4 regions of the Shewanella sp. 10N.286.54.B9 genome follow, and region 2 is predicted to be linked to each of the others. Evidence: predicted binding sites of a transcription regulator. Region 2 holds the regulator's gene; each other region holds the start of a gene.

Region 1 (2,208 bases), on a different contig from region 2:
CAATCACTAAACTGTCACGCTCAATCAGCATAAATTGTTCAATCTCGACCTCGAGTTGCTCTCTTGAGCGCCGAACCAGTATACCTTTCTCCTCTAATGGACGAATGAGATCGAGTATGCCGCCGATATCTCGAATAGATGCACGGCGCAGACGCTCGGCACTTTCGGTCACAATTTGCGTACCAATACCATCACGGGAGAAAAGCTCTTGCAGCAGCGCGCCATCATCTAGATAACTAACAAAGTGACAACGACTGACGCCATTTCTACAAGCATCAATGCTGGCTTGTAAGAATGCCTTGGTGCTTAAACAAAGTGGCGCTTGTTCTGGCAGATTATTGAGGATTGCTTGTGCATCTGTTGGCATCAGCTCGGCAAGGACTTCGCCATCCTCATCCATAATCCCTTTATGGGCACTAAAGCCAATCATCTTATCTGCTTTAAGTTTGACCGCAATTTGAGTGGCGACCTCTTCAGCCGTTAAGTTAAAGCTCTCGCCTGTTACTGACGCAGCAACAGGACCTAACAATACAATGCCGCCATTATCCAGCTGACGCTTTAAGCCTTGAGTGTCTATACGTCTCACTCTGCCACTGAGACTGTAATCAACCCCGTCTTCTACCCCCAACGGCTGTGCAATAACAAAGTTACCGCTAACCACATTGATTTGTGCCCCTTGCATAGGCGTGTTGCTCAAACTCATCGACAACCGAGCGGTAATATCAAGTTGTAATGCACCGACAACCTGCTTAATCACTTTAAAGGTATCCTCTTCAGTGATCCTCACACCATTGTAATATTCAGGAGTTAAGCTCTGCTGTGCCAGTGCTTCATCAATCTGCGGGCGTGCGCCGTGCACTAGGACGATTTTAATCCCTAGGCTATGCAATAACGCGATATCGTTAATAATGGCCTTAAACTGCGGCTGAGCAAGCGCCTCACCACCAAGCATTACCACAAAGGTTTTGCCTCTATGGGCGTTAACATAGGAAGCTGAATGACGAAAACCATCGACGAGTTCTGTAGTACGCACGCTAAATTCACCTTTAAGTCTAAATAGACAGTCGCAACAATCTGATTAATTAATAACGCCACCATGATATTGCATTTTAATTCATTTAAAAAGCATTTATTCTCATTGTTATGTAACAGTGATATCAAGTAAAAGCGAGATAATCAAATAGAATTAGCTTATATTAACAAAAACACAAAAGTGCATAGTGTTGCAAAATACACCCTACTGGTGGTGGCATTGATTAATGTCATCAATTCAGAAATGACTAAGACCTTTAATTCAAAGTGCGGAGGTGAAGACTAGGGTGATAAATGGCTATCAGTCAAACTGCAGAAACTAGATGGTTATCAGATTGCTCGCCTCAGCGAGAGTTTATACCAATGGTATTATACCAATCAGTATAAGAAGTTGATCTACTCAGAGGGTTTTAGCGGCTCTAATGCAGCGTTAATGAACTTGAACCTAGTTTAACTATGCTCTTCATTCATTGCGAACCACATGGCCTAGCATGTTCCTGACATGCTTAAGGCATTCCCTCCCTCCTTGGAGGTCCGATATAGGAGGTACGAGACCAAGGATGGTCGAAGGTAGAATAATGCAGGAGCAATTATCGAGAGTAACGCAGGAGCAGTTACCGAGGAGCATTTAATGACCTTACCTCAAAGCCGCTAAACTCTCGCTGAGCGATCAAATCTTTATACTAATTGGTATTAGTGGTGCGGCAATTTTAAGGCAAAAAAAAAGCCTCTAAAAATAGAGGCTTTTGAAGATGCTTTAAACAAGTTATTACTTGATTTTAGCTTCTTTGTACATAACGTGCTGACGGATAACAGGATCAAATTTCTTGATTTCCATCTTTTCAGGCATGTTACGCTTGTTCTTTTCAGTCGTGTAGAAGTGACCAGTTTTAGCGCTAGATACTAGCTTGATCTTCTCACGATTACCTTTAGATTTAGCCATGGTTTATTATACCTTCTCGCCGCGGGCACGAAGTTCAGCAACAACAACTTCAATACCTTTCTTATCGATGATACGCATACCTTTAGTAGAGATACGTAGCTTAACGAAACGCTTTTCAGTTTCTAACCAGAATCTGTGATTCTGTAGGTTAGGTAAAAAACGACGACGCGTAGCATTCTTCGCGTGCGAACGGTTGTTACCAACCATTGGTTTCTTGCCAGTTACTTGGCATA
Region 2 (2,208 bases):
CTGCTTTTTTGAGTACTTCAGCTGCAATCGCTACCGTCGTGTTGACAGGGTTAGTAATAATACCGATAAGCGCTTTAGGGCTAGTCGCTGCGCACTTTTCAACGAGGTTACGTACGATACCAGCGTTGATGTTGAACAGATCTGAGCGATCCATACCAGGCTTACGTGCAACACCAGCAGAAATTAGCACTACATCTGCACCTTCAAGTGCAGCTGTAGGATCTTCACCAGCAAATCCTTTTACTTCAACGTCCGTTGGTATGTGGCTTAGGTCAACCGCAACACCTGGTGTTACAGGAGCAATATCATAAAGCGACAATTTAGAACCAGCAGGTAATTGAGTTTTTAATAGTAGGGCAAGCGCTTGGCCAATACCGCCAGCAGCACCAAGTACAGCAACTTTCATAGTTATCTCCGTCAATTCTTGGATTTTTGTGATGTAGATCTGTTTTTCTAATGGCGCAACAGTACTGGATTCACAACAAAAATTCAATTATCCCTTAGTCGTGTTCAATCTACTTTAGACTCACTTTTCAGTGAGCAATCATATTCAGCGCCCAGCCCGCCTAGCTTTGGGTAAGTTACACCCTATAAATGTTAAAGCCAAAATAATTAGAATTTATACTCTACAAAGTGATTTACAACTAAAACCAAGCTTTAATTTTGAATTATTATTCAGAAAAACGAATAACATTTGACATGAAAGGCGAATATAATCATCATACAAGGGATTTTTTTGAATAAAGAATAATAAAATATGCAAGCAAGCAAAAATCAAGACGAATTAGTTAAAACATTTAAGTCAATTCTTAAAGAGGAGCGTTTCGGCTCCCAAAGCGAAATAGTGGTAGCCCTTCAAGGCGAAGGCTTTAGTAATATCAATCAATCTAAAGTATCCCGCATGCTGAGTAAGTTTGGCGCAGTGAGAACCAGAAATGCCAAACAGCAGATGGTTTACTGTTTGCCTGCAGAGCTTGGTGTTCCAACTGCTGGTAGCCCACTTAAAAACTTAGTATTGGATGTCGATCATAATCAGTCGATGATTGTAGTGCGTACCAGCCCAGGTGCAGCGCAGCTCATTGCAAGATTGCTCGACTCAATAGGTAAGCCAGAAGGTATTCTTGGCACTATCGCTGGCGATGATACAATTTTTATCAGTCCATCAAATATTCAGCAAATTGAAGATACTTTAGAAACAGTTAAGTCTTTGTTTAACTACACAGATTAGCTTTTTCACTTCCCCATATAAAGGACGGAAAATCCGTCCTACTTACCTTTATTACTCGAGTAAAGAGCATTAGTTTATACAATATATTGAATATGTAATTTTTTATTGTCGCAATATCGTTATACTGCCAACTAGGACAGCATTCCTATGTTGAGGATAATAACAATGAAAAATAAAATAATTAGTGTTTCTGATGTGGGCTGGGAATATTGGTCTCACGGTGACGATTTTGGCAGCAAACAAAAACATGTTGGTGATACCGCTGGGGCTGAAAGAGTTGGCGTGACCATGGAGAAATTAGCGCCTGGTATGACTTCTGCGTTATCTCATTATCACACCAAAGAAGAAGAGCATATTTACGCGATTCAAGGAGAGGCTACCCTTTATCTCAATGGAGAGCCTCACCAATTTAGTGAGGGGAATTATATCTGTTTTACCGCTAATTCAGGCGTAGCCCATCAGTTTATCAACCAAAGCAACGCTGACTTTACCTTTCTTGTTGTGGGAAACCGCGATGCTCACGATGTGGTCGTTTATCCAGAAACTAATAAAGTATTGGTTCGCAGCATGAACGAAGTATACAGCCGTCGCCCTAGTAGCTACTTTGATAAAGATGAAGATTAATGACGTAAATTCATGGCTACAAAAAACGCACTGAATGTGCGTTTTTTTGTAAGTGTTATTGAGTTACTAAGCTGATTTTTCTAAAAAATCTAACGAGGGCGCAAAAAACGATGACCCCGTCAAAGCTTGAGTAAAATGCATAAGATGATCATGATTTCCCTCTTTATCACCATAAATCATACTTTCCAGCATTTTTTCAAAGTTAACTGAATTACCGCAAGTAGAGATAAACATTAACCCCTGCTCTTTTACCGTACCGTAAGGCATACTCTGGCGTAATATTTCCATTGAGTTACCCGCATCATCCTTTAAATTAACCCGTTTAATATGGCTAGTTAACGGCTTGTCCGCAGAGG
Region 3 (2,208 bases), on a different contig from region 2:
CAGGTACCTGTTCTGCAGGTGTCACCCTTAGCCCATCTAGCTTCTGCGTGACCATGTTATTTGCGTTTAGCTGCTCATCCACCAAGCAGCCTCCACCATGCACCATAATCAATGGCTGACCATTGGCGATCATTTTGACCGCGGTTTCCATCAAACGCGCCATGCCCATTTCACACTGTAAAAGTGCTCCACCGACCTTCAGTACCATCACTGGTTTGGCGTTAGACTTAGCATTCAGTTCTGTATTTAATGTTGCCATTTTAGGATCCAAAGTCGTTATTTTAACAATTCGTTAAAATGAATCTTTATGCATTGCAAGGCCTGACTCGCTGCACCCTTCATTAAGTTGTCAATTGCGCTTGTGACCACGAGATAATTTGTTTCTGGGTCAAACTTCCAACCGATAAGACAGTTAGGTGTTTGCACTACATCATCAATTTTAGGAAATTGATTCTGTTTTACAGTTACCAGTGGTGCGTTGTCATAACACTGATAAGCCGCTTCAATATCTTTAGCTGTGGTGCCTTTAGCGAGTTGTACCGTAATGGTGGCAAGTATGCCGCGTTTAAAATTGCCCAAATGAGGAGTAAAGATAACTTCTTGGCCTAACTGGGTAGCAATTTCAGGTTGATGTCTATGCCCAAGTACGCCGTATGGCGTTAAGCTCACTTCACAAAAACTAGTATGCAGTTGCGCTTTTCTGCCTGCCCCTGTCACACCACTGACAGCGTTGATTACCGGCATTACATCAGTCAACATATTAGCGAGTGGCTTAAGCGCCGTTAGTGATGCAGTCGGATAACAACCCGGTACAGCGATCATCTTGCTGGTTGCAATTTTGTCGGCATTCCACTCCGCTAGACCATAAACAGCATCAGCAAGCACTTGTGGATATTCATGAGTAAAACCATACCACTTAGGATATTTGTCTAACGCTTCAAAACGATAAGCACCACTTAGGTCAAACACCGCTAGACCTTGTTGATAAAACCAAGCCGCTAGATGCAAGCTCACCACATGGTCTGTCGCTAATACGACCGCATCAGCCTGCTCAACAATCGCCGCTTTGGCATCATCGCTAAGCGGGCTTAAACAAAGATTAATATGGCTGTATGTAGGGTACAGTTCAGCAAGTGCTTTACCTTTATCTAAGCTATTTTCAGAAACATAAAGACCTTGAATGGACAATTCCGATTCAGCGTTTATGAGAGAAGTGATCTGCGCGCCGGTATAACCGCTAGCGCCAATAATGGCTATATTTTTCATAGTCTATGACTTTAAAACCTTTATCTTGAATTTAGATGACAAAACGAAAAAAAGAATGGGCACAACTTAAGCCCTGGCTGAACACCATTAAAGACAAGTTTATCGTCGCAGGAATTGGGTAGGATTGACCTTAATATTTAATAATTGAACTAGGTTAAACATATATACTCTCATTTAAAGGCCATCAAAATATGGTACTTATCTTAGCTGTTTGATAGACTAACACACAAATTTAATTATGCAATATATTTGAATATATATTTAGGTATTTTTTAATGACTACACTCCCTACATTAAAAAGCAGCTTCACTCAGCTAATCGGTTCACCATCGATCAGCGCTTTAGAGGCGCAGCATGACATGAGCAATAAGGCCGTTATTGCGCTACTGCATAATTGGTTTACAGATTTAGGCATGAGCTGCCAAACACACTCCGTTGCAAATACTCGTGATAAACATAACTTTGTCGCCTCTTATGGTAGCGGCCAAGGTGGACTGTTATTGGCTGGTCATACAGACACGGTACCATTTGATGAAGGGCGTTGGAGCCAAGACCCTTTTCAACTGGTTGAGAAAAATGACCGTTGGTATGGTTTAGGTACCTGTGACATGAAAGGTTTTTTTGCTTTAGTGCTAGAAGCCTTAAAAGAGTTGCCAATGGATAAGTTCAAGCGACCTTTGCATATCCTTGCCAGCGCTGATGAAGAAACGACCATGAATGGTGCAAAAGCATTTGCCGCCGCAAAATCGATCAGCCCTGATTACGCCATTATTGGTGAGCCCACCAGCCTAAAACCCGTATATATGCATAAAGGCCATTTTACTCAAGGTATACGAGTAACCGGTCGCAGTGGTCATTCGTCAGATCCAGCCAAAGGGCTTAATGCCATTGAGGTGATGCACTTAGTTACCGGTCAGTTGCTTAGGCTTAAGCAGCACTTAG
Region 4 (2,208 bases), on a different contig from region 2:
CCTACGAAACCTTATGCCCACTGGTCAACCTCAGTTGCTGTGGGTCACTCGCAAGCTTTGGCGTTATAGCATTATCACCGCGATAGCGGCGCAAGCATTGGTTGAGTTGCACGGTAACGACCGCGCATTCCTCTATAGCTGCAGTTTGATGAATCAACTGGGTAACTCCAGTGTTATTAGTAATTGTGCCAAGCTGTTCGATACGACTTGGGGAACTTGGCTCAGAGAGGCAAGCGCCAGTCGTGATAAAGCACTTTACGATGCCGTGATGGCGACCGAGTTTCCTGCATTGGATGTGTACCAACAGGTGTTGAAACATAGTGGTTTATTGAATTGGCAGTTGTTGGAACAACTTGATTTTGAGCAAAGCCGTCTAACAAAGACTCTCAAGTCGATGAATACCAGTTTGAAATATGCTGACCTGAACGATGACGCAAAGTTGTTAGAGAGAGCTAACTGTTTCGCTCGTGTTTATCTGTTACAGGAGTCTGGAAATATTACCGCTGCAGAGCGACGGATAATGTATGACTATTATGAGCTTTCTGAGCAAGAGCTGATCCGATTGAATGCGCAAAATTACCGTAAGCTGTCCTTAATCTGATGTTAAATAAATAACGCGAAAGCATTATCAAAAAGCACATCGGCTATTCTCTATCATTGCTAATGCTGAATGAGTATATAGACGTCCATACATCTGCCAATTATAGTCAAAAAATAGTATACAATTTTTTATAAAAAAGGCTATTTTGGTTAGTTAATCATGTACTGGCTAAAAAAGTGACGAATTAATGCTTTATAGCGCGATAACGGCCAGATAGGCCTTGCTAATTATTCAATAAGTTTGAATATTTAGCGATTAGTGGCTCTAGATAACTTTTTTATGACTAAATATGCTTAAACCCACGCCATATCTGCGTTGATAATTCAGTTCTGCAAATCTTTATGCACTATTAAGGCTGAACAGCTCTTAGAAGGTTGTGAAAAACTGGTATTTTGATCACATTTTCGCTAATAATGTCCTCCTAGCAAAACAAACAACCGCGATGTCACCTACATAAGATAAAGGCATCAAGCGGAAAACGACTGCATAAAAGTAGTCGCAAATTAGAAAGGATGAGAAAGAATGAGCGTTAACACTAATCTAACACGTGCCCAGTTTGACGAAGTTATGGTGCCTAACTATGCGCCTTCAGCTGTAATCCCTGTTCGTGGCGAAGGTAGCCGAGTTTGGGATCAAGAAGGTAAAGAGTTTATCGACTTCGCTGGTGGTATTGCGGTTAATTGTTTAGGTCATTGTCATCCAGCTTTGGTTGGTGCGCTAAAAGAGCAGGGCGAAAAGCTTTGGCACCTATCTAACGTTATGACTAACGAGCCAGCGCTTGAATTAGCGAGCAAGCTTGTTGAAGCAACATTTGCTGACCGTGTTTACTTTGCCAACTCTGGCGCAGAAGCAAACGAAGCAGCGCTTAAGCTTGTACGTCGTTACGCGATGGATAAGTTTGGCGCTGAGAAAGATCAAATCATCGCATTTGATAAAGCATTCCATGGTCGTACTTTCTTCACTGTAAGTGTCGGTGGTCAAGCGGCATATTCTGACGGTTTCGGTCCAAAGCCACAGAGCATTACTCACGTACCATTCAATGATATTGCTGCTCTAGAGGCAGTATTTTCTGACAAAACTTGTGCTGTAATGATGGAGCCTCTTCAAGGTGAAGGTGGCATTATCGATGCAGATCCTGAATTCCTAAAAGCGGTACGTGCACTTTGTGATAAGCACAATGCGCTGCTGGTATTTGATGAAGTTCAAACTGGTGTTGGTCGTCTTGGTGAGCTTTATGCTTACATGCGCGGCGATGTGGTACCTGACGTACTGACTACAGCTAAAGCACTTGGTGGTGGATTCCCAATCGCAGCTATGCTGACAACTAAAGAGATCGCAGATCATCTTAAGATTGGTACTCACGGTTCGACATACGGTGGTAACCCACTAGCATGTGCAATTGGTAATGCAGTACTTGACGTTGTTAACACTCCTGAAGTGTTAGATGGCGTTAAAAAGCGTGAGCAGTTGCTACGTGACGGTCTAAACAAGATCAATGATAAGTACGACGTATTCACTGAAGTACGTGGTCAAGGCCTATTACTTGGCGCAGTCGTTAATGAGAAGTACCAAGGACGCGCTAAAGAGTTCTTAGTAGCCGGTATCCA

What was found. Region 2 encodes ArgR, which controls arginine synthesis, uptake and breakdown. Its sites were predicted from a motif close to ANTGAATANNTATTCANT; they were not measured.
Region 1: argA (amino-acid N-acetyltransferase) is a predicted target of ArgR. The motif match lies at 1,102-1,119, and genes of this name have one in related genera.
Region 3: argC (N-acetyl-gamma-glutamyl-phosphate reductase) is a predicted target of ArgR. The motif match lies at 1,515-1,532, and genes of this name have one in related genera.
Region 4: AB4135_RS06210 (aspartate aminotransferase family protein) is a predicted target of ArgR. The motif match lies at 880-897, and genes of this name have one in related genera.

What each region holds. Positions count from the first base shown of each region.
Region 1 is NZ_JBFRIY010000036.1:144,150-146,357, reverse strand. It holds gene argA (amino-acid N-acetyltransferase) at 1-1,033, opposite strand, end outside; gene rpmG (50S ribosomal protein L33) at 1,802-1,975, opposite strand; gene rpmB (50S ribosomal protein L28) at 1,982-2,208, opposite strand, start outside.
Region 2 is NZ_JBFRIY010000044.1:148,256-150,463, forward strand. It holds gene mdh (malate dehydrogenase) at 1-406, opposite strand, end outside; gene argR (transcriptional regulator ArgR) at 758-1,228, shown strand; gene AB4135_RS16595 (cupin domain-containing protein) at 1,394-1,852, shown strand; gene AB4135_RS16600 (Dyp-type peroxidase) at 1,919-2,208, opposite strand, start outside.
Region 3 is NZ_JBFRIY010000036.1:5,639-7,846, reverse strand. It holds gene argB (acetylglutamate kinase) at 1-259, opposite strand, end outside; gene argC (N-acetyl-gamma-glutamyl-phosphate reductase) at 277-1,266, opposite strand; gene argE (acetylornithine deacetylase) at 1,542-2,208, shown strand, end outside.
Region 4 is NZ_JBFRIY010000017.1:76,025-78,232, forward strand. It holds gene AB4135_RS06205 (HDOD domain-containing protein) at 1-601, shown strand, start outside; gene AB4135_RS06210 (aspartate aminotransferase family protein) at 1,124-2,208, shown strand, end outside.